DNA from 3 places in the Mesorhizobium sp. B3-1-7 genome. Region 3 is predicted to be linked to each of the others. Evidence: predicted binding sites of a transcription regulator. Region 3 holds the regulator's gene; each other region holds the start of a gene.

What was found. The regulator LexA, encoded in region 3, represses DNA repair genes until DNA is damaged. The targets are predictions, from matches to a motif close to TGTTCNNNNTGTGTTCNG.
Region 1: FJ417_RS08395 (YifB family Mg chelatase-like AAA ATPase) is a predicted target of LexA. The motif match lies at 2,988-3,005, and genes of this name have one in related genera.
Region 2: ruvC (crossover junction endodeoxyribonuclease RuvC) is a predicted target of LexA. The motif match lies at 5,469-5,486, and genes of this name have one in related genera.

Annotation. Positions count from the first base shown of each region.
Region 1 covers NZ_VFTL01000007.1:168,624-176,674, forward strand. The annotation lists gene FJ417_RS08380 (LacI family DNA-binding transcriptional regulator) at 1-110, opposite strand, end outside; gene FJ417_RS08385 (nucleoside hydrolase) at 342-1,274, shown strand; gene FJ417_RS08390 (ABC transporter substrate-binding protein) at 1,275-2,930, shown strand; gene FJ417_RS08395 (YifB family Mg chelatase-like AAA ATPase) at 3,098-4,627, shown strand; gene FJ417_RS08400 (outer membrane protein) at 4,757-5,413, opposite strand; gene FJ417_RS08405 (TetR/AcrR family transcriptional regulator) at 5,669-6,256, opposite strand; gene FJ417_RS08410 (DUF308 domain-containing protein) at 6,287-6,865, opposite strand; gene FJ417_RS08415 (GNAT family N-acetyltransferase) at 7,039-7,554, shown strand; gene FJ417_RS08420 (malate synthase G) at 7,595-8,051, opposite strand, start outside.
Region 2 covers NZ_VFTL01000006.1:152,493-160,543, reverse strand. The annotation lists gene ybgC (tol-pal system-associated acyl-CoA thioesterase) at 218-691, opposite strand; gene FJ417_RS07270 (cellulase family glycosylhydrolase) at 823-2,073, shown strand; gene FJ417_RS07265 (metallophosphoesterase) at 2,170-3,072, opposite strand; gene ruvB (Holliday junction branch migration DNA helicase RuvB) at 3,206-4,243, opposite strand; gene ruvA (Holliday junction branch migration protein RuvA) at 4,287-4,907, opposite strand; gene ruvC (crossover junction endodeoxyribonuclease RuvC) at 4,918-5,427, opposite strand; gene FJ417_RS07245 (glycosyltransferase family 2 protein) at 5,660-6,724, opposite strand; gene FJ417_RS07240 (DUF1465 family protein) at 7,036-7,566, opposite strand.
Region 3 covers NZ_VFTL01000005.1:80,431-88,481, reverse strand. The annotation lists gene lpxB (lipid-A-disaccharide synthase) at 1-295, shown strand, start outside; gene gltA (citrate synthase) at 349-1,677, opposite strand; gene gltX (glutamate--tRNA ligase) at 1,857-3,281, opposite strand; gene FJ417_RS05725 (ComEC/Rec2 family competence protein) at 3,385-5,841, shown strand; gene lexA (transcriptional repressor LexA) at 5,882-6,616, opposite strand; gene kynU (kynureninase) at 7,066-8,051, shown strand, end outside.

The DNA of each region.
Region 1 (8,051 bases), on a different contig from region 3:
CGGCTGCGCGTTTCCTCGCTGATGAAGGCGTCCTTGCGGTTGAGGACCTTGGAGACGGTGGCGATGGATACGCCGGCACCTCTCGCAATATCCTTGATGGTCGCCGCCACATGTCCTCGCATTGCTTGCCAAGCACCGTCGTCCTGATCCCGTAGCCTCTTACGTCGGCAAAGTCGACCGGCACAGGTGGCGAGCAGGGGCTCCGGCCGGTCGATCGTGTTGACAGCTGGCTGGCATTGCCGTAGGTAAACGTTTAACTCCCTCGATATATGAGACTTTCCAATGCCCGTTCCGCTGTCCCACAGTGCAAGCCCGGCAACGCAAGAGACCGCGACGTGACCATGCCTTCCAGAATCCCGCTGGTGATGGATGTCGACACCGGCACCGACGATGCCGTCTGCATCGCGGCGGCGACGCTCTGCGCGGACAGGATCGAGCTGGTCGGGATCGGCGCCGTCTGCGGCAATGTCGAGATCGAGAAGACGGCCAGGAACACGCTGGATCTGATCGATTTTCTCGGCTGCGACGCGCCCGTGCATGTCGGCGCTTCTCGCCCGCTCGCCAGGCCATTGTGCACCGCCGTCAGCCACGGCACGACCGGACTGGGCGACGTGGTGCTGCCCGCCGCGCGGCGCGGCTTTACCGGGGGCGGCGTAACGGAATTGATCCACGAGGCGGCGAAGCAGCACCCGGGCAGGCTCGAGATCCTCGCCGTCGGGCCGCTGACCAACATCGCCACCGCGCTGATCGAACACCCTGAGCTGCCGTCGCTGATCAAACGCATCACCATCATGGGCGGCGCCATCCGCGGCGGCAACATGACCCTGGCCTCGGAGTTCAATCTCTATTGCGATCCCGAAGCCGCACGCATCGTCTTCGAATCCGGCTGCGCGCTGACGATGGTCGGCCTCGACGTCACGCTGAAGCCGGAGCTGCCGCGCCATGTGTTCGACCGGATAAGGGCTGCATCAGGTCCGCAAGCGGATGTGGTGGCGCGCGTGCTGGACTTCATGATGCGGCGCAAGGACGAATTCGGCGCCGACGACCCGAACCTGCATGACGTGATTGCGCTCGCCGCGATCGTAAAACCGTCGCTGTTCAGGTTCGAAAGCTATTACGTGCATCTGGAAACCGGCGGCGAGGTCACCCGCGGCATGACCATCGCCGATTTCAACAATGTATCAAAGAGGCCGCCAAACGCGCGGGTGGCCGTCGATATCGACGTCGACGGCTTCTGGGACTGGTTCGTCGATCTTTTCGGAGCTGGGAGATAAATGGGGCAGGATAGCGAGCATTGCGAATTCGACCGCCATCATGCGCTGGTCGAGGGCCTGGCGGCGGAGGTCCGGGGCGGATGCCTTCACCGGCGCGAGTTCCTGGCGATGGCAAGCATTTTCGGCGCATCGGCGGTGGCCGCCTATGGCCTGATCGGGCTCGCCGCGCCGACGCCGGCGCGAGCCGCCGAGCCGAAGAAGGGCGGCGTGCTGCGCGTTTCCACCTTCGTCAAGGAGCAGAAGGACCCGCGCGCCTATGACTGGCCGGAAATGGCCAATATCGCGCGCCAGTTCCTCGACACGCTGGTGCGCTACGACACCGACTACACGTTCAAGCCTTCGCTGCTCGAAAGCTGGAAGGTCAATGACGACGCCACCGAATACACGCTCAATCTGCGGCGCGGCGTGACCTGGAACAATGGCGACGACTTCACCGCCGAGGACGTGGTCTTCAACCTCGAGCGCTGGTGCGACAAGGCGGCCGAAGGCAATTCCATGGCCGGCCGCATGACCGCGCTGATCGACGCCAAGACCGGCAAGGCGCGCGACGGCGCCATCATCAGCACCGACGACCACACGGTGGTGCTGAAACTGTCCTCGTCCGACATCTCGATCATCCCGTCGATGACGGAGTATTCGGCGCTGATCGTGCATCGCGGCTATGAGAAGGCCGGCGCCAACCTCATCGCGCATCCGGTCGGCACCGGCGCGTTCGAGCTGGTCTCCTACGACGTCGGCACCAAGGCCGTCGTCAAGCGGCGCCAGAACGGCAAGTGGTGGGGCGGCGAGGCCTATCTCAACGGCATCGAGTTCATCGACTACGGCACCGATCCGGCCGCCTGGGTGAGCGCCTTCGAAGCCGGCGAGATCGACACCAATTTCGAGACCACCGCCGACTATGTCGCGATCATGGACGGCCTGGGGCTGGTGAAGTCGGAAGTGGTGACGGCGGCGACGATCCTTGCCCGCACCAATGTGACCAACAAGCCCTATGACGACATACGCGTGCGCCGCGCCCTGCAAATGGCGACCGACAATCAGGCCGTGCTGACGCTCGGCTATGGCGGCAAGGGCACGGTCGCCGAGAACCACCATGTCAGCCCGCTGCATCCGGAATATTACGCGCTGCCGAAGAAGGCGCGCGACCTCGAAGGCGCCAAAAAGCTGATGGCGGAGGCCGGGCAGCTCGATTTCGAGCACGAGCTGATCACCGGCGACGAGGACTGGCACCGCAGCACCGGAGACGCCATCGCCGCGCAGCTGCGCGAGGCTGGCTTCAAGGTGAAGCGCACCGTGCTGCCGGGCTCGACCTTCTGGAACAACTGGACCAAATATCCCTTCTCGATGACGTCGTGGGGCATGCGGCCGCTGGGCGTCCAGAACCTCGCGCTCGCCTATCGCAGCGGCGAGGCGTGGAACGAATCCGGCTACGCGAATCCCGCGTTCGACGAGAAGCTCGACGAGGCGCTTGCCGTGCCGGACGTCGAAAGGCGCAAGGAGATCATGAAGGATGTCGAACAGATCCTCCAGGATTCCGGCATCCTCATCCAGCCTTACTGGCGCTCGCTGTTCACCCATTCGGTGGCGGCGGTGAAGGACAATCCGGCGCATCCCAATCTCGAGCAGCATTTCGAGAAGGTGTGGCTGGACCGGTAGGCTGGGGAGGCGACAATATACCGGTTCGGCCACGCACCGTTGCCGCGGCCGAATCGATGTTCTTGTAATGTTCTTGCCTCAGCGACAAATCTGTGGTTGTCTGGCGTGAGGTCTTGGGCGGGCTGATCGCAGCGCCGTGCAGGAGCCTGAATCCGGGGGCGGGAAACATGGTGGCGCGGGTTCGCACGGTGGCTTTCCAGGGCATCGAGGCCGTGCCGGTCGATGTCCAGGTGATGGTCGGGCCGGGCAAGGTCGGCATGCAGATCGTCGGCCTGCCGGACAAGGCGGTGGCCGAAAGCCGCGAGCGCGTACAAGCGGCGCTGCACGCATCGGGCCTGTCGATGCCTTCGAAGAAGGTGACGGTGAACCTCGCGCCGGCCGATCTTCCCAAGGAAGGCAGCCATTACGACCTGCCGATCGCGCTTGGCCTGATGGCGGCGCTCGGCGCCATCCCGGGCGACATGCTTGCCGGCTATGTGGTGCTTGGCGAATTGTCGCTCGACGGCACGATTGCCGGCGTGGCGGGCGCGCTGCCGGCGGCGATCGGCGCCAACGCCGAAGGCAAGGGCCTGATCTGCCCCTTCGCCTGCGGCCCGGAGGCGGCCTGGGCCGGCAAGGATTTCGACATACTGGCGCCGCGCAGCCTGATCGCTGTCGCCAACCATTTTCGTGGCACGCAGGTGCTGTCGCGGCCCGAGGCCGGCATAAAGCTCGCCGCGCGCGACCTGCCGGACCTCGCCGACATCAAGGGCCAGGAGAGTGCCAAGCGGGCGCTCGAGGTGGCTGCCGCCGGCGGACACAACCTCTTGATGGTCGGACCGCCTGGCTCGGGCAAGTCGATGCTGGCGCAGCGCCTGCCTTCGATCCTGCCGCCGCTGGCGCCGAAGGAACTGCTCGAAGTGTCGATGATCGCGTCCGTTGCCGGCGAGCTCGGCGAAGGCAAGCTGACGGACCGGCGGCCGTTCCGAGCCCCGCATCACTCCGCCTCGATGGCGGCGATGGTGGGCGGCGGGCTGCGCGCGCGGCCGGGCGAGGTCTCGCTCGCCCATCACGGCGTTCTGTTCCTCGACGAGTTGCCGGAATTCACGCCGCAAGCGCTCGATGCGCTGCGCCAGCCGCTGGAGACAGGCGACTGCATGATCGCGCGGGCCAACCACCGCGTCACCTATCCGGCCCGCATCCAGCTGGTGGCGGCGATGAACCCATGTCGTTGCGGCATGTCGGGCGAGCCCGGCTATCGCTGCTTGCGCGGCGACCGCTGCCGCACCGAATACCAGGCGCGCATTTCCGGCCCGCTGCTCGATCGCATCGACCTTCGGATCGAGGTGCCGGCGGTCTCGGCGAGCGACCTGATCCGGCCGGACAAGGCCGAGACAAGTGCCGCGGTGGCGCAGCGCGTGGCACGCGCCCGCGCCATGCAGCGCGAACGGCTGGAGAAGCTCGGCGCCGGCGCCACCACCAACGCGCATTGCCCGCCTTCGATCATCGAGGAGATCGCCAAGCCCGATACCGCCGGCCTGACGCTGCTCAAGGACGCCAGCGAAAAGCTCGGCTTTTCGGCGCGCGCCTATCATCGCGTGCTGAAGGTCGCCCGCACGCTGGCCGATCTCGACGCCAGCGAAACCGTCGGCCGCATCCATCTGGCCGAAGCGATTTCCTACCGGATGAGCGCGGAGCGGATGGCGCAGGCGGCTTGATGAAGCGACCTGATGCCGCCGGAACGGGGGAGAGCTCTGTCATTTTTTGTTCAAGGCAATTCCTGACGGCGGCGCGATTTGGCGTGCAGCCGCGCCGGCATCATCATGAGCAAATTGCGATGCCCGGAATCAGAATTTGTAGGCTAAGGCAGCGCGAACGACACTGAAGTTCGTCTTCACGTTATACGGATCGATCGGGTCAAACCCGAAGTCTTTCTTGCCGAGGTCGACATAGAGATATTCCGCACGGGCGGTCCAATTGTTGCTGAAAGCGTATTCAACACCGCCGCCGACTGCATATCCTGTCTGGAATTTGGTCCTGGCTACACCGAAGACGTGCTCATCGATCTTCACATCACCCATCGCAACGCCGGCCGTGACATAAGGAAGCCAGCGATCAAAGGCGTAGCCGACGCGGCCCCGGATCGTTCCGAAGGCATCGACGCTCGCTTCTGCGCCAAGGCCGCCGCCGCCAACCCCCGGCGAGAATTCTTTCTTGAAACCCAGGTAGTTGATATCGCCTTCGATACCGAGAACCCACTGACCGTACTGATAATTGGCGCCAACCAAAGCGCCGCCGGTGAAATTGCCGATGTCTGCCGACCCAGGAATGCCGATGAAATCGCCATCGACCTTTCCGAAGGCCCCACCCGCATTCGCACCAACATAAAGGCCGGTCCAGGAATAGGGAACTTCCATGGAGGCCACGGGTTGGACGATGTCAGCGGCATTGGCCCCAGTCATGGCCACGCCCAGAACCAGGAAAGTCCCAAGGATAGAACGCATCGATTGTCTCCCAAGCGTCGCTCGTTATCGCCGCCACTGCAAAGAGCTTAATCTTAATTGTCTAATAAACCTGTAGCAAAACAGTCACTCAATGCGGGAAATGGGGATTGCCGAACGTCCAAGGCGGAACACTTTCTGATCGGCGGACAAAGTGCTGAAGCGGCAATTGATGCCGGTAAGGACGCCAACGGGACGCTCGGCTTCATGCGTGAACTTATCGCCGGAAAGGGGCGCGGATGCCGGCCGATCTCCTCCTCAATCGGTCGCCGGGATCAGCTTCTGCAGCGTCGGTGCCAGGATCATGCCGAAGGTCAGGACATCGCCGTAGGCCCGCGCGGAAATCATCGCCCCGTGCACGGTCGCCATGAAGGCCTCCGCTTCCGCGCGCGGGGCGGCGGAGATCGTCAATGCTCCCTGCGCGGCACCGCGCTCGATGACGCCGGTCAGCCACCCCGAGAGAAACTGAAAATACGCCCGGACCTCCACGGCAACCTCCGGCGGAAGGGCGGGAAGCTCGCTGGCGAGCAAGGCGCAGACGCAGATCGGCCTGCTCGCGTCCTCGATGCACTGCGCCCAGAAGCCGGCATAGGTTCGCAGCAATTCCGGCGGCGCAGGCACATTGCGCTCAAGCTCCGTCATGCCCGTCACGGCATCCTCGAGGTAGCGCCTGACCAGGGTCTGCACGAGGTCGACCTTGCTGGGGAAATGATGATGGATGCTGGCTTTGCGGATACCGACGACCTCGGCGATATCGGCGTAGCTGAACCCGTTATAGCCGCCGGCGACGATGAAGCTCCGCGCGGCGGCCAGGATGTCATCGGCTGTGTTCGAGGGCTTATCCATAGACATGCCTAACGTTCGACGGAAGAAAGCTCAACTCGCGACCTGCCGCGACTTGCGAAGCATATCGCTGACGGAAAGCCACACGGCGGACACCAGGAAGTAGAAGGCGCCGAAGGCGGCGTAGGGCGCGACATTGGCGATGCCGATGGCCTCCGCGCCGCCCGCCATCTTGACGAAGAAGAGGCCGGCCAGCGCCGACTGGGCGCCGCTCAGGATCATCGCCCACTGCGCGCCGCTGGTCTCCCAGCGACGAACCGCCGTCAGGAGTTGAAATGCGCCTGAGACAACGGCCCAGACGCCGTAGACCGCGAGCACCGCGTTCATGCCGCGGCCAAGCACGATAGCAACCGCGATCGCGGTGAGGATGCTGACGGCGAAATTGAGCAACTGCGACCTGTTGCGGCTCAAGCCGCCGCTGCGCTGCGCGTCGACATAGTTCGCGAGCGCGTCCCATAGGGGATAGGCAACCAGCATGACCGCGGCGAGCGTCGGAACTGCCTTCGCGACGGTGACCACCGCCAAGACCCAGGCCGCCGACACGGCAAACCGCAGATAGTAGTAGCTTTTGAGCCAGCCGTTTGAGGACGGGGCGCGGTTCTGGCCGCTCATATGTGCAGACATGACGGATACCTTTCTTCGAAAGTCGATACCTACCTACTAGTAGGTAGCCAAACATTCGTCAAGCGACTTGCGAGGTTGCCGCCTCGTTGAGATCTCGACGATGCGTTCGCATCCCGGAAACCTGCGTGGTATGGTGGAACGGATCCGCGCGGGGGCGAAGGATGATTTCAGTTCTGCCGGCGCGCAGCGCCGAAGACTTCGAGACCATGGCCATGCTCTGCGGCAGGCTAGCGCAGTGGGATGTCGACGCGTCCGCGCCCCATGGTGTCTCGGAGGAGGATATAAGGACGCTCTTCCAGCCCGGCACCAGCGGCCATAAACTGGCAATGCAATTCGGTGTGCCGGATGCCATGGCCTTCATTGCGCGATCGGGCAACGTGCCGGCGGGCTGCCTCGCTTTCGGTCCGTTCGGCGATGGCACGGCGGAACTTCACAAGTTCTTCGTCGATGCATCCTTCCGGGGACAAGGCATAGGTCGCGCGCTGATGGGCGCGGTCCTGGCGGAGATCGACAAGAGCCCGGCCCGCATGGTGCTGATCCACACCACTTTCTATATGGAAAGCGCGATTGCCGTGTACGAGACGTTCGGCTTCAGGCCCTGCGCGCCGTTTCGCGACACGCCCGCGCATGTCAGGCACACGGACGTCTTCCTGTCGCGCACGATCAAAGGCGGGTGAGGGCCGCAGCCGCCGACCAGCCGGCGGTAAGCCAGCAGAGTCAAGCAGAATCCTGCCTGTCGCGCGCCTTCAGCTCCAGCCGCCGCTTATGCAGCACCGGCTCGGTGTAGCCGTTGGGCTGGCTCGCCCCTTTGAACACCAGGTCGCAGGCGGCCTGGAAGGCGATGGAATTGTCGAAATCCGGCGCCATCGGCCGGTAGAGCGGGTCACCGACATTCTGGCGGTCGACGATCGCCGCCATGCGCTGCAGCGAATCGCGGACCTGGATTTCCGAGCAGACCTTGTGGCGCAGCCAGTTGGCGATGTGCTGCGAGGAGATGCGCAGCGTGGCGCGGTCCTCCATCAGGCCGACATCGTTGATGTCCGGCACTTTCGAACAGCCGACACCCTGGTCGATCCAGCGCACGACATAGCCCAGAATGCCTTGCGCGTTGTTGTCGAGCTCGCGCTGTATCTCGTCCGGCGTCCAGTTCGGCCGCACCGCGACCGGCACCGAC
Region 2 (8,051 bases), on a different contig from region 3:
ACGCCCCGAATGCACCGTTTCGCGGCCTTTTCGAGGCAAATATTGGTGAAAGGAAGGCGCACGAATTGCGCCAATCTTCGCCAATTCCTTCATGAACCGTTATGGTTAAGGATGGGTTAGGACGTAAGGCGCGGCGCATTGCCGCGCATGGCTGCAGCCGTCCGGCCACAGGAGCCGTCTGGTTATCGGCTTCGAGATTGTGCCGGCAACCGAAGGGTCAGGCCTTGGCCCTTGGCATAAAGGCGGCGACCCACTCCTTCGGGAAACGCTTTGGCCGGCCGCTTTCGCCGACGATCGCCGCTTCGACCCTGGCCTCGACCAGCACATCGCCGCCGCGCTTCAATTGCTGGCCCATGAAGATGCGGGCGCCGGAAATGTCGTCGGTGCGCGTGTCGATGGTCAGGATATCGTCCATGCGCGCCGGCGAACGGAAGTCGATCTCCATGCGCCGGACCACCCAGACGATGCGCTCGCCATGCTTGCCGTCCAGGAGTTCGGTGTGATGGACGCCGGTCAGCCGCAGATAGTCGGAGCGCCCGCGTTCGAGGAATTCGAGATAGCGCGCATGATAGACGACGCCGGAGAAATCGGTGTCGGCATAGTAGACCCGGGCCATCAGCCGATGGCCGAAATCCATCAGCGCGCCGGAAAGCCCGGCGCTCAGCGCCGCCGATTCACCATGATCGTCCATCGCGCTTTCCTTTTCAGGCCCGAACAGGCACCTAAAGCCCTCGGGCCCTAGGCATTTTTTCTATGCGTGTCGTTATCCCAAAACCGCTGCACACTTTTGGGCGACACGCACTGTTTTCGCGCGCAAACGGGATGGCATTGTTGGGCACGATGATCAAGACCTTGATGGCGGCGCTGCTTGCGTTTGCCGCTTTGGCGTTGCCCGCCGGAGCGGCGACGTTCTCGATGAAACGCGGCCTCAATCTCGACCAGTGGGTGACCTGGCCGAACGAGGACAGATGGGGCGACCGCCAGATGATCCTGCCCTATCCGGAATGGCGCAAATTCCTCAACGAGGACGACCTCAAGGCGCTCAAGGATGCAGGCTTCGACTTCCTGCGCATGCCGGTCGATCCCGCGCCCTTTCTCTCGGATCAGACCGCGGCCCTTCGCGACGACCTCTATGGCAGCGTGCTGGACTCGGCGCGCATGGTCAACCGCGCCGGCCTCAAGGTGATCGTCGACCTGCATCTGATCCCCGCCGGCGGCAATCGCAAGATCGGCATGAGCGAGGTCATGCACGATCCGGCCGTCTTCGATGCCTATACCGAGCTGGTGCGCAAGATGGCGCGGACGCTGGCCAAGGAGGATCCGAAGCTTGTCGCGCTGGAATTGATGAATGAGCCGCTGGTCGATTGCGACGCGAGCGGCACCAATCTTTGGCCCGACCTGCAGAAGCGCTTGTTCGCCGCCGCGCGCGCCGCCGCCGCCCGGCTCACGCTGGTGTTGAGCGGCGGCTGCTATTCGAACGCGGAGTCGCTGGCCAGAATCGATCCCAGGACGATCGCCGATGACAACGTCATCTGGACCTTCCACTCCTACGATCCGTTTCTTCTGACGCATCAGGGCGCAAGCTGGGCCGGCGACTTCATCCCCTACGTCACCGGCCTGCCTTACCCGCTGACGGCCGTTCCGAAGGCGCAGTTGGGCATGACGCTGGACACGATCCGCGACCGGATCAAGGCCGAGGCGCCTTGGGCGCGGCGGAGCGGCCTGCTCGCCTATCTCGACGAGCAGGTGGCGACGATGGACAGCCCCGAAAAGCTGCTTGGCCTGATGGATGCGCCGTTCGCGATGGTCGACGCCTGGGCGAAGGCAAACGGCGTCAAGCCGCAGGACATCACGCTCGGCGAATTCGGCATGATCCGCCAGGAATACGGCAACGGCTTCGTCATGCCGGCCGCCTACCGCGCGGCCTATGTGCGCGACATGATCGCCCGCGCCGAGGCGCATGGCTTTTCCTGGTCGGTGTGGAGCTATGGCGGCGCCTTCGGCGTCGTCGACGCGTTCGACGGCGAGAAGGCGGAGCCGGACGTGATGAACGCCATCCGAGCGCTTCGGTAAGCTGAGCTAAAGCGCGTCGCGCTGAAGCGGATTCAGGCGACGCGCTTTAAGCCTTTGTTTTCATGCATACCGCTGCACACTTTTGCGCGACATGTATTAGCCGAGATCGATCTGCAGGATCTCCGGCCGCACCCCGAAACGTATCGGCGCGATGCTGAAGCCCAGTCCGCCTGAGACAATCAGGTTGCGATCGTTCTCGACGACATGGCCGTAGGCGTAACGGTTACCGTAGGCGGAAGGCACCACCGGCGAATAGCCGAACAGCCGCACCTGCCCGCCATGCGTATGACCGGACAGCGTCAGCGAAACCCTCCAGGGCACTTTCGGAAAAATATCCGGCTCATGCGCGAGCAGGATGATGGGAGCAGTGTCGCCAACCTTGGCCAGCGTGCCGGGAAGGTCGTCGAGACCGGTGAGCCCCCTGCGGCCCTTGGCCTTGTCCGGCAACAGGGCGATCTGGTCGGCCAGGCCGGCTATCCAGAAGCCCTGGCCGTCCTTTTCCAGGCGTACGACGTCGTTCTCCAGCACCGGAATGCCGACAGCCTCCAGCGCCTTTCGCGAAATCGTCGGCCCTGCCCCGGCCGCTTGCGCCGAGCGATCATCCCACCAGTCGTGATTGCCGAGGATAGACCACACGCCGAGCGGCGCCTTGAGCCCTGCCAGCGCGGGCGCCCATTCCGACGCGTTTACCCAGCCGGTCACCAGCCGGGTCCCGGCGGGATAGTCGCCAAGCATGACGATGAGGTCCGGCTGCAACGCATTGGCTTCCTCAGCAAGTGCTGCGATCCGTTCCGGCGTCATCCAGGGCCGGCAGGCATGGATGTCGGCAAGCGCCACGACGCGCAACTTGAGTCCGGCCGGCCAGTGCGGCGGCGTCAGCGTGTAGCGCTTCACATGGGTCAGCAGCATCGGCTCGATGCCGACGGCATAAGCGCCAAGCGACACCAGGCTGAAGGCCGAGCCGCCGACAAGGCGCAGGAAACCACGTCTGGTGATCATGGATCGGCCCAAGCCCCTTGGGATTCTATCAGGAAGCTGCCTTAAAGGGGGCAATTACGCCCTCAGCTAGGCCGAGGCGAGCAGATTCTGCGCAAACGGGCCGTTACGCGGCCAAACGGCGAACAAATATGCGTTACTCTTCCTGGAACAGGCTGATCTGCTGCTGGGCGATATCCTTGGGCGGGTCGAGCCCGAGATGGCGCCAGGCATTGGCAGTCAGAACGCGGCCGCGCGGCGTGCGCTGGATGAAGCCCTGCTGGATCAGATAGGGCTCGATGATGTCCTCGATCGCGTCTCGCGGCTCGGAGAGCCCGGCCGCGATCGTCTCGATGCCGACCGGTCCGCCGCCGAAATTGCGCGCGATCATCGACAGATAGCGGCGGTCGAGCGCGTCGAGGCCAAGCGCGTCGACCTCCAGCCTTGTCAGCGCCTCGTCGGCGATCTTCCTGTCGACATGGCCGTCCCCCGCGACGCTGGCGAAATCGCGCACCCGGCGCAGCAGCCGGCCGGCGATGCGCGGCGTGCCGCGCGCGCGGCGCGCGATCTCCAGCGCGCCATCGTCACCAAGCGGCATCGACAGGATGCGGGCGCCGCGCCGCACGATCTGCTCCAGCTCCTCGACCGTATAGAAATTGAGCCGGACGGGAATGCCGAAGCGATCGCGCAGCGGATTGGTCAGGAGCCCAAGCCGGGTCGTCGCCGCGACCAGCGTGAAACGGGCAAGGTCGATCTTGACCGAGCGCGCCGCCGGCCCCTCGCCGATGATCAGGTCGAGCTGGAAATCCTCCATCGCCGGATAGAGGATTTCCTCGACCGCCGGATTGAGCCGATGGATCTCGTCGATGAAGAGCACGTCGCGCTCCTCCAGATTGGTGAGCAGCGCCGCCAGATCGCCCGCCTTGGCGATAACCGGACCCGAGGTCGAGCGGAAATTGACGCCGAGCTCGCGCGCCATGATCTGCGCCAGCGTCGTCTTGCCGAGCCCCGGCGGACCGACGAACAGCACATGGTCGAGCGCCTCGCCGCGGCCCTTGGCGGCATCGACGAAGACCTTGAGATTGGCGCGCACCGCCGCCTGGCCGACGAACTCGTCGAGCGACTGCGGCCGCAAGGTCTGGTCGGCATCCTCACCGCGCTTGTCGGGGGCAATGAGGCGGGGCGAAAGGCTCATGCCGCCTTCCTTGCATAGGACCGACAACGGAACAAGCGCCGCCTCACCGCGCCAGTTCCTTAAGGCCGAAGCGGATCAGCTTGGACGCATCCGCGCCCTCGCCGGCCGATTTCAGCGCTGCCGCAACCGCGTTCGCCGCGATGTCGCGCGAATAGCCGAGATTGACCAGCGCCGAGACCGCATCCGTAATCGGTGCCGCCGCGACGCCTTCGCCGAGTTCCTGCTTGAAGCCGATCGTGCCGCTGGCCGCGCCCGCATAGGCAGGCGCCTTGGTGCGCAATTCGGTGACGATGCGCTCCGCCACCTTCTTGCCGACGCCTGGCGCTCTGGAGACCATGGCGATGTCGCGCAGCGCGATCGCATTGGCGAGGTCGGCCGGCGCCAGCGTCGACAGGATGGCCAGCGCCACCTTGGCACCGACGCCCTGCACATTGTTCATCAAAAGTCGGAACCACTCGCGCTCCAGCGCCGACTGAAAGCCGTAGAGCCGGATCATGTCCTCGCGCACATAGGTCTCGATGAACAGCACCACCGCCTCGCCGGGCGACGGCAGCGACGCCAGCGTGCGCGCCGAGCAATGCGCGACATAGCCGACGCCATGCACGTCGACGAGGCAGGAGTCCTCGTCGATCTCGTCCAGCGTGCCCTTGAGCTTGCCGATCATGATTGTCCCCTCACGCCAGCGCTGCCATCCGGTAGGCGACGCTTTGGCGGTGATGCGCATGGCAGATGGCGATGGCCAAAGCGTCGGCAGCATCGTCGGTGTCGAAGATCGCCTTCGGCATCAGCACCTTGACCATCATATGGATTTGCTTCTTCTCGCCGTGGCCGACGCCGATAACCGCCTTCTTGACGGCATTGGGGGCATATTCGGCGACCACCAGTCCGGCACGCGCCGGCACCAGCATGGCAATACCGCGCGCCTGGCCGAGCTTCAGCGTCGCCGTGGCGTCCTTATTGACGAACGTCTGCTCGACCGCTGCCTCATGCGGCATGGCTTGGTGCAGCACCTCGGCCAAACCGTCATGCAGCTGGCAGAGTCTTGTCGCCAACGACTCCTTTTCGTCGGACCTCACCGTGCCGGACGCGACGAAGCGCAGCGAATTGCCCACGCTGTCGATAATACCCCAACCGGTGCGCCTCAGCCCCGGATCGATGCCGATGATGCGAATCGCTTCCCCCATGCGCCAAGTCTAGCCGTGGCGGCAAGCGATGCCAGCGAAATGTGAACAAACCAGAAACAATCGCGATCTTAAGAACGCATTCGAAATCCCATCAGCTGGCGTTCACGGGCTGGCAGGTCCGAAATCCCGGACCTAATGCGTGTCGCGCAAAAGTGTGCAGCGGTTTTGCGACATGCATGGAAACAAAGCCTTTTAAAGCGCGTCGCCTGAATCCGCTTCAGCGCTACGCACTTTAGTTCGTCACGCGACGGATGGTTTTCGACAGCCGCGTGAGAAATGCCGGTCTCGACGACGCGACCAGCTTCCATGCCAGGACTGCATTTCCCATGCGCCGCGGCAGGAGCCCGATGCAGAGGAACCAGGCTGCCAGCGCAGCCCGCCGCCGCCAGGATGCGTTCATTTCCAGACTGGCGGCGGCGCCCGCTTTTGCCAGTCCCAGCCGGGAGTCGGTCGTGACCGGATGCCGGGGCTCGTCGACGCAAAGCGAGGCCAGTCGCTCTTCCAGATGAACCGGATCGCGAAGGCCGGCATCCGGCGGTACGGTCAGACCGATCTCGGCCGCCCGGTCGGACAAGGCTTCAAGGCGCCGGAAGTCATGCGCCACGCGCCAGCGCGCCCGCTCGGCAAGCTTTTCGGCAAAGACCGAATGGTTGGAGCCGTGGATGCGGTAGGCGCCAAGGCAGGTGTCGATGGATTTCACCTCCCCGTGCAGCGGCGCGAGCGTTGCGAGATAGCCATCGGCGCCTTGCCGGAAATCGCTTTCGGGCATGGGCATTATCGGGTCCAGCGCCTCACGGTCGAACGCCAGCCCGCTCGTCACCGTCGTACGGTAGCGCCCCTTGCGCAACAATTCCGGGACGACGTCGCCCGAGTCGAATGGCTGTTCCGGGGGTGGAAAGACATCCTTGATATGTTGGTCCTCATCGACGAGATGCAGTCTGAATTGCGCCTGGGCGACATCCGCGTCCCACTCGTCCAGGACCTCGGAGACGGCGTTCGGATAGAGATAATCGTCGGCGTCGAGGAAAAGAACGATCTCCCCGGTGCTCGCCTCGAACCCCGTATTGAACGCAGCGGCATGTCCGCCATTCCTGCGCCTGAGGCACGAGCGGATCTTGTCGCCGTAGGATTCGATGACGGCTACCGACGCGTCCGTCGATGCGTCGTCGACGACCACGACCTCGACATTTCGGTGGTCCTGTTCCAACGCGCTGTCGATGGCGCGTCCAAGAAACTGTTCGTAGTTATAATTGGGGATGATGATCGATACCGGGATGCGGTCCAATGGCGAATGCACGGGATCAAGCCTCGCAATCTGCTTTGGTCACAGTGACGGTGATTTTCTTGCAAAACCGGCTCAGGTCGACCCGGCTGCGGCGAACGGCTCCAACTAGGAGCCCATCGCTTCAAGACAAGGGCAATATTTCTCGCGAAGGCCGGCATGGCCTTCGATGCAACGACGGTTACCCGCGGTATCGAAGAGCAGTCGGGGTCGCAGGCGCTCGACTTGCGGCCACGATCGCGGCTCGCCAGATCGCGCCTCGATTGAACGATGTGGGTTCCCGCTTCCCGCGCGCCGCTATCGCGGCGTTTGTTGCAAACGCGGTTTCAGCCGCGCGCGAAAGCCGTATTCAAGAGACTGATCTGGTCGGAAACCGGGTTGGCCCGCCGGCTGGGGGCGTGCGTCTCGTTGATGACGCCGCCATAGATTTCCTCGTCCATGCGCCGCACCAGCGCCTGAAGGCGCAGCGAGCGCGTCACGAGGTCCAGAAAATCCTTGGGCAGCTCTTTCCAGCCGAGCGCCTCGTCATGCGCGGAGGCGGTGTCGAGTCGCACCTTGGATTTCTCCGAGGCCACCTGGTCGCGCGTCATCTCGCCGGAATTCGCCGCCCGCTGCAAAAGCAGCCAGGAGGCGACCTGCATGAGCCTTGTGGTCAGCCGCATCGACTCGGCCGCATAGAGTGTCGCCGCCGTGCGCGACAATTTCTTGGCTTCGAGCCTGCCCTTGCCATCGAGATATTCGGCGGCCTGCTCGACCAGCCCCATGCCTTCCTGGTAGAGCGGCTTGAAGGATTGGGAGAAAACCCGGCGCTCCGCCAATTTGATGGTCTTCGCGCTGCCCTTCGAAGGCTCGTTCATCGATACGCCCCTGCACTGCCGTCGGCCGATTCGGCAATCCTTGCCGACGCGGCCCGCACCCTAAATGACTGAGGCTTGAAAATGCGCTTCGATGCCCATGAAGGCAAGCGCATGTTTAACAAACGGTTAACGCCGGCCTCGTTCCAGCCATCCGCAAGCGGATGGCACCCGGCTTGCCGCCCGCGGACAAAAAAAGAGCCGCGGATAAGGCGGCTCTCAGGAGTTTAACAGGGAGGCGTCAAACAAAGTGGCTCCAACCACTCGGTAAGAATCCAGCAAAACTGGATGCGCATAGTAAACGCCCGTAAAGCTTAATGAACCCTTAACGCGGCGACGATTTTTTAAGCGACCGCGCTTTTCTGTGCCGGAACAGGACAGCCGGCCTCGCCGCCCGGGATCGCCCGAAACCGGATTTCGGATGCTGTCATCGCGGCCTTCGAAACATGTTGGCTGCCGCCGCGACATCGTTCCGAAACACGCGCCAC
Region 3 (8,051 bases):
GCTCGACCCGATCGCGCGCCAGATTCTGCAGCATATGGTGACGACGTGGTCGGCACTGCTGCCCAATTTGATATCCGACCGCGCGCTGGTGCCGGAATTCTACGATCAGTATGTCCGGCCGGAAAACCTAGCCCGGCAGCTGGAAGCCCTGTTTGCCGACACCGGCATGCGCGCCTGGCAAAAGGCGGGCTTTGCCGAGATCGCCCGCCGCATGGCGACCGAGCGGCCCTCGGGCGAGATCGCCGCCGAGGTGGTGATGGGGTGCATCAGGAAGGCAGTAGGCAGTAGGCAGTAGGCAGTAGGCAGTAGGGGCTCTCTTTCTACTGCCTACTGCCTACTGCCTATTCCCTATCTCTTGGCAATCGGCACGTAATCGCGTTCCGTGGCGCCGGTGTAGAGCTGGCGCGGGCGGCCGATCTTCTGGTGCGGATCCTCGATCATTTCCTTCCACTGCGCGATCCAGCCGACGGTGCGGGCAACGGCGAACAGCACGGTGAACATGGTGGTGGGGAATCCCAACGCCTTTAGCGTGATGCCGGAGTAGAAGTCGACATTCGGGTAGAGCTTCTTTTCGATGAAGTAGGCGTCGGTCAGCGCAATCTTTTCCAGCTCCATGGCGATGTCGAGCAACGGATCGTCCTTGATGCCGAGTTCGCCCAGCACCTCATGCGCCGTCTTCTGCATGATCTTGGCGCGCGGATCGTAGTTCTTGTAGACGCGGTGGCCAAAGCCCATCAGCCGGAACGGATCGTTCTTGTCCTTGGCGCGGGCGATGAATTCCGGGATGTGGTCGACATGGCCGATCTCGCCCAGCATGTTGAGCGCTGCTTCGTTGGCCCCGCCATGCGCCGGACCCCACAGGCAGGCAATGCCGGCGGCGATGCAGGCGAACGGGTTGGCGCCCGAGGAGCCGGCGAGGCGGACGGTCGAGGTCGAGGCGTTCTGCTCGTGGTCGGCGTGCAGGATGAAGATGCGCTCCATGGCGCGCGCCAGCACCGGATTGATCTTGTATTCCTCGCACGGCACGGCAAAGCACATGTGCAGGAAGTTGGCGGCGAAGTTCAGCTCGTTCTTCGGGTAAATGAACGGCTGGCCGATGTGGTATTTGTAGGCCATCGCCGCGATCGTCGGCATCTTGGCGATCAGGCGCATCGAGGCGACCATGCGCTGGTAGGGATCCGAGATGTCGGTGGAGTCGTGATAGAAGGCCGATAGCGCGCCGACCACGCCGCACATGACGGCCATCGGATGCGCATCGCGGCGGAAGCCGGTGAAAAAGCGCGACATCTGCTCGTGCACCATCGTGTGGCGCGTCACGCGATAGTCGAAATCCTCCTTCTGCGCCTTGGTCGGGAGTTCACCGTAGAGCAGGAGGTAGCAGACCTCGAGGAAGTCGCCATGTTCGGCAAGCTGGTCGATCGGATAGCCGCGATGCAGCAGGATGCCGGCATCGCCGTCGATGAAGGTGATTGCCGACTCGCAGCTTGCCGTGGAGGTGAAGCCGGGGTCGTAGGTGAAGACGCCGGTCGTGCTGTAGAGCGCGCCGATATCGATCACGTCAGGCCCGGTCGACCCGCTTCGCACCTTGAATTCATGGGTCTTGCCGGCGAGTTCGAGCCTGGCGGTCGACTCATGCGCCTTGCCGCTCGGTTCCAGTTTTGTCGCAGCTTCGCTCATTGCAAACTCCTTTATGTTCCTCATGCCGGCAAGGCAATTCCTGCAAACGACACGTCGAAATCACCGGAATGCGCGAACTTGCCATCGCATTTTAGGAGGTGCGTGCCAGATTGGGCCAAGCCTAATGTTGCACTGCGAAACACACCTTTCAATGCCAATCTTCTTGGGCCAGTTCGCTGCTAATCGATTTGATCTCCAATCCTCGCCAGGCTTTCCTGGCGACCCAACACGGCAAGCACGTCGAACACGCCGGGCGAGGTGCTGCGGCCGGTCAGCGCGGCCCGAAGCGGCTGTGCCACGGCGCCGAGCTTGTGCCCACCGGCCTGCGCAAAGTCGCGGATCGAAGCCTCGGCCGAGGCGGCGCTCCAGTCGCCCTCGACGGCAGACAATGCGCCATGCGCGCCGCGCAGAATCGCGCGCGCATCCGCGTTGAGCAAGCCGGCCGCCTTCTCATCCAGCGGCAACGGCCGCTCGGCGAACAGAAACGCCGCTCCGTCGACCAGCTCGACCAGGGTCTTGGCCCGCTCCTTGAGACCGGGCATGGCGGCAAGCAGTTGCGCCTTGCGCCTGTCGTCGAGCTTTGCCGCGAACGTCGGGCCGCCTTCGAGATAGGGCAAGGTGGCGACGAAGATGTCGAACAGCGCCTGGTCATCCATCTTGCGCATATGGACGCCGTTCAGCGCCTCGAGCTTGGCGAAGTCGAAGCGCGCCGCGCCCTTGTTGACGTCGCCGATGTCGAACCACGCGACCATGTCCTTGACCGACATCACCTCGTCGTCGCCATGGCTCCAGCCGAGCCTGGCCAGATAGTTCAGCAGAGCCTCGGGCAGATAACCCATGGCGCGATAGGCTTCGACGCCGAGCGCGCCGTGCCGCTTCGACAGCTTGGCGCCGTCAGCGCCGTGGATCAGCGGGATGTGCGACATCGACGGCACATCCCAGCCCATGGCGTCGTAGATCACCGTCTGGCGCGCGGCGTTGGTCAGGTGATCGTCGCCGCGGATGATGTGGGTGACGCCCATGTCGTGATCGTCGACGACGACGGCATGCATGTAGGTCGGGACGCCGTCGGAACGCAGGATGATGAAGTCGTCGAGATCCTTGTTCGGGAAGCGCACCTCGCCCTGCACGCGGTCGTTGACGATCGTCACGCCTTCGGTCGGCGCCTTGATGCGGATCGCACCCTTGACGCCTGCCGGCGCCTCGGAGGGGCCGCGGTCGCGCCACTGGCCGTTGTAGCGCGGCGGCAGACCCTTGGCGCGGGCCGCCTCGCGCATCGCCTCCAGCTCGGCCGGCGTCTCATAGGCGTAATAGGCCTTGCCCATGCGCACGAGCTCCTCGGCCACCTCGCGATGACGCGGCGCGCGCTCGAACTGCGAGACGGCCTCGCCGTCCCAGGAGAGGCCAAGCCAGGTCAGCCCGTCGAGAATGGCGGCGGTGGCAGCTTCGGTGGAGCGCTCGCGATCGGTATCCTCGATGCGCAGCAGCATCGTGCCGCCGGTGTGCCTGGCATAGAGCCAGTTGAACAGCGCCGTACGCGCCCCGCCAATATGCAGGTAGCCTGTGGGCGAGGGGGCAAAACGGGTGACGACCTTGTCGGACATGGAACTCTCGAGGAAGCACTGAAAAAATGCATGTTTCGCGCGGACTTCCACGCGACCGGCGTTCATGTAGCATAGGCGGTCTGGGGCGCAAGGGGCAGACCCGATGGCTGGACATGGCCGGGGCGCGGAGGAGGGCGGGGGAACGACAGCTGGCGTCAGCGAACGCCTGATGTTTGCCCATGCCGCGCCCGAAGAGGGAGCGCCGGTTTCGCTTCCGGAGCCGCGGGCACCTACCGAGTTTATGCCACCCGGTGACGGTGCAATACAGCCGGTCTCGCCAACGGCGAGCGTCGGCCGAATCCGCAAACAGCTTGGCCGCGCCTCGCTTCCCGCACTGCGCCGAAGCATCGGCACCGCTGCCGCCACCGAGCTCGACCGCGGCATCGGCTTCCTGCTGGTGCCGGTGTTTTTGGCCGCCGGCGTCATCTATTACTTCTCGCTGAGCGTCGAGCCGGATCTCTACAGGCCGCTTGCGGCAGTGGCCCTGATGGCAGTCTGCGCGGCGGTCTCACATTCCCGGCACAGAACGCACCTTGTCTTCATGGCGGCGTTTTTCTGCGCCTTGGGCTTTCTCGCGGCCAAGGTCGAGACCTGGCGGATGGCAACCCCGATGCTGGGTTCGGAAATCCAGACACGGCTGACGGGCCGCCTCGTCACCGCCGAGGCGATGGCCAATGGCCGTGTCCGGCTGACCATCGACCTGATTTCCACGGAACATCCGAAGCTGCGCTACGCGCCGGACCGCGTCAGGTTGTCGGCCCGCAGGATCCCGTCCGGCATGACAGCCGGGTCGATGCTGACCGGCTATGCCAAGCTGCTGCCGCCGACAGGTCCGGTTCGGCCGGACAGCTACGACTTTTCCTTCGACAGCTATTTTGCCGGCATTGGCGGCAGCGGCTTTTTCCTGGGTGATCCAAAGCTGATTGCGCCGGTGGAGGCGCCCTTTGGCGCCCGCATCGCATCGGCGGTGGAAAACGCGCGCGAAGGGATCGCCGATCACATCAGGAGCGCCATCGGCGGATCCGAAGGCGAGATCGCAGCGGCACTGATCGTCGGCGTTCGTGCCGGCATTCCGGAGGCGATCAACGAGTCGATGCGACGGACCGGCATCTACCACATCATTTCGATCTCCGGCCTGCATATGGCGCTGGTCGCCGGCACGATCATGGTCCTTTTGCGCGGCGCCTTCGCGCTGTTTCCGGATTTCTCGTCGCGCCGACCGGTGAAGAAATATGCCGCTGGAATCGCGCTGCTCTCGATCGCCGCCTACCTCGTGATCTCCGGCATCGTGGTGGCGGCCGAGCGGAGTTTCATCATGCTGGCCGTGATGCTTGCCGCCGTGCTCTTCGACCGCGCGGCGCTCACCATGCGCAACCTGGCGATCTCGGCCATCGCCGTTATCCTTGTCTCGCCGCACGAAGTGGTCGGCCCAAGCTTCCAGATGTCCTTCGCCGCCACCGCCGCGCTGGTCGGCGCCTATGCCGGTTTTGCCGACTATCGCGCCGGCAAAACGACCGCGCCGCCGGCAAAGCGTTCGTTCCTCGGCTTCCTATCGCGAAAACTGGCGATCGGAGTGGGTGGTGCCGCCGTGACATCGCTCATCGCGGGCAGCGCGACATTGTTGTTTGCGATCTGGCACTTCCAGCGGGTGTCGCCGCTCAGCCTGCTGGCCAATCTGGCGGTCATGCCGATCGTCTCACTGATCGTCATGCCGTTTGCCGTGTTGAGCGCGCTGGCCATGCCCTTCGGCTTCGACGGCCCATTCCTTTATGTGATGGGCAAGGGCCTGACGGCGATGATCGCCATTTCGGCGTGGATCTCCGAGCGCTCACCGGTCGACGCCGTCGGGCTGATCTCGATCCAGTCGGTGCTGCTGGCGACGGTCGCGCTGGTCATCGCGACGATGGCCACCACCTGGCTGAGGCTTGCCGCCGTACCCTTCGCGCTCGCCGCGCTGCTGGCCATTCCGCATGTCCGCGCCCCGGATGTGCTTGTCTCGGAGGACGCGCATCTGGTGGCGATGCCGATCGGCGGCGGCGAGCTTGCCATCAACCGCACGCGCTCCAACGAGTTCACCACGGACAACTGGAAACGGGCGCTGAAAGCCGAGGAAATCGTACCGCCGGAGACGTTCGCTAAAGACGCCCTCGACATCGCCGATCCCGTCGACCTGCCGCCCGGCTCGCCCTTCTACTGCATCGGCGACCTCTGCATCGGCCGGCATCCTTCCGGCGCCATCGTCGCGCTCACCGAGAATCGCGCCAGCGCCCGGCCTGCTTGCGGTTTCGCCGACCTCATCGTCATCGACGACGCCACGGCCTACAACCCATGCCGCGATCCGCGCGTGCTTGTCGTCACCAAGCGGCAACTGGCACGCGACGGCAGCGCCGCCATCTTCTTCGATCCGCAATCGGCAACCGCGCGGCCAATCGTTCGCTACGCGGTCGAAGAACCGTACCGACCCTGGCACGAGCAGCGGAAATACGCGCGTGAGGCGAGGGGGCTGCCGCCCTATCAACGACCGGAAAAGCCGGCGGTCGCGCCGCAGCCTACAGAATAGGTGGCACGCAGTTCCGGCGAAGACCGCCGCGCGGTTCTGCTCAGTAACGGCGGATGAGTCCGACGAGCTTACCCTGAACCTTGACCCGGTCCGGTCCGAAGATACGGGTCTCATACGCCGGGTTGGCGGCTTCGAGCGCGATCGAGGCACCCTTGCGGCGGAAACGCTTCAGGGTCGCCTCCTCATCGTCGACCAGCGCCACCACGATCTCACCCGGGCTTGCCGTGTTGGCATTGCGGATGATGACGGTATCGCCGTCGAAGATGCCGGCCTCGATCATCGAGTCGCCCTTGACCTCCAACGCGTAATGCTCGCCGCCCATGATCATGTCCGGCGGCACCGAGATCGAATGCGTCTGGTGCTGGATAGCGTCTATCGGCACGCCGGCGGCGATGCGGCCCATCACCGGAATGGACACGGCCGAAACAGCGTCGTCGTCATTGCTGGGTGTCGGCGTGCGAGAGGGCGCCGCCGGCTTGACCTGGCGGCCAAGATTGCCCTGGCCGCCCTGGATGACGCTCGGCGAAAACTTTCTCGCGGCATTCAGGCCAGGCGCGATCGAGTCGGGCAGCCGCAGCACTTCAAGCGCGCGCGCCCGGTTCGGCAGCCGGCGAATGAAGCCGCGTTCTTCCAGCGCCGTGATCAGCCGATGGATGCCCGATTTGGAGGCCAGATCGAGCGCTTCCTTCATCTCGTCGAAAGACGGCGGAATCCCGCTCTCCTTGAGGCGTTCATGGATGAACATCAGCAGTTCATGTTGTTTGCGCGTCAGCATGGCGGCCCCCTTGGGTTCTGAAACCGGAATCAGAAAAACAAACCCAGAACAAACACTATCTGTTCCAGTTGTGTTCCGCAACCGTTTAAAGTTTAGTGAATTTGTTGAGGCTTCGGAAACAATGTTGCATCCAAGGGATACCTGGCCGAGTCAGGTCAGCGGTGTCATTGATTCCGCTCGATTATGCGGCCCTCCTTAAGCTGAAGCGCGGTCCAACACCATCACAAAGGCGCGGGCGGGATTGCTTCGGCTCTTGCGCGAACGTGCTTCACCGTGAACGAAACGGACCCAAAATGCCAACTTCGGCAATGATTCCGATCCATGGTCTTCGCCGTCTATGGACCAGCTAACATAGCGCAGAAGGTTCTTGCCGTGGCACGGACGGTGGTGAGACAACCGTCCTTGGCCAGCCGTGAGAGGCGCCATGCCGAAATGGAGGCGGCAGCATGATGGGGGGAATTCCTGATCTCGCCGAGACCGAGGCGATGGATGCAGCGGATCCGCTGCGCGCCCTGCGCGATCGCTTTGTCCTGCCGGAGGGGGTGATCTACCTCGACGGGAATTCGTTGGGAGCGGCCTCGCACGCCGCATTCGACGAGTTGCGCAAGGCAGCTGCCGAGGAGTGGGCGCATGACCTCATTCGTGCCTGGAACAAGGATGGATGGTTCGACATGCCGGTCGAGCTGGGCGACCGGCTCGGACGCCTGATCGGCGCGGCGCCGGGCCAGACCGTGGTCTGCGACACCACGTCGATCAACATCTACAAAGTGCTGCACGCGGCGATGGCGATGCGGCCGGACCGAACCGTGATCGTTGCCGAGGGCGACAGTTTTCCGACCGATATCTATATGGCCGAAGGGGTGACCTCGACCGGAAAGAACACTGTCCTGCGCCTGGCTGGCGTGGACGCGCCGAGCATCGAGGAACTGATCGACGAACGCGTGGCGGTGGTGTTGGTCAACCACGTCAATTACAAATCCGGCGAGTTGCGCGACATGGCGGCGCTTACGCGCATGGCGCATGACGCCGGTGCGCTGATCGTATGGGATCTCTGCCACAGCGCGGGCGCCATGCCGGTAGAACTTGACAGGGCAAGCGCCGATTTCGCCGTCGGCTGCACCTATAAATATCTCAATGGCGGGCCAGGTTCTCCTGCCTTCATCTATGCGGCCGAGCGGCATCTTGCCGATGTGCGGCAGCCGCTCAGCGGGTGGTGGAGCCATGCACGGCCGTTCGCCTTCGAGCAAGCCTATGCGCCAGGCACCGGCATCCGCCGATTTCTGTGCGGCACGCAGCCGGTCCTGTCGATGCGGACGCTGAAAGGCGCGCTCGACATCTGGAACGGCGTTGACCTGGCGACGGTGCGGAGGAAGAGCATTGCGCTGGCCGATCTGTTCATCGAACTCGTCGAGGCACGGTGCGGCGGTTACGATCT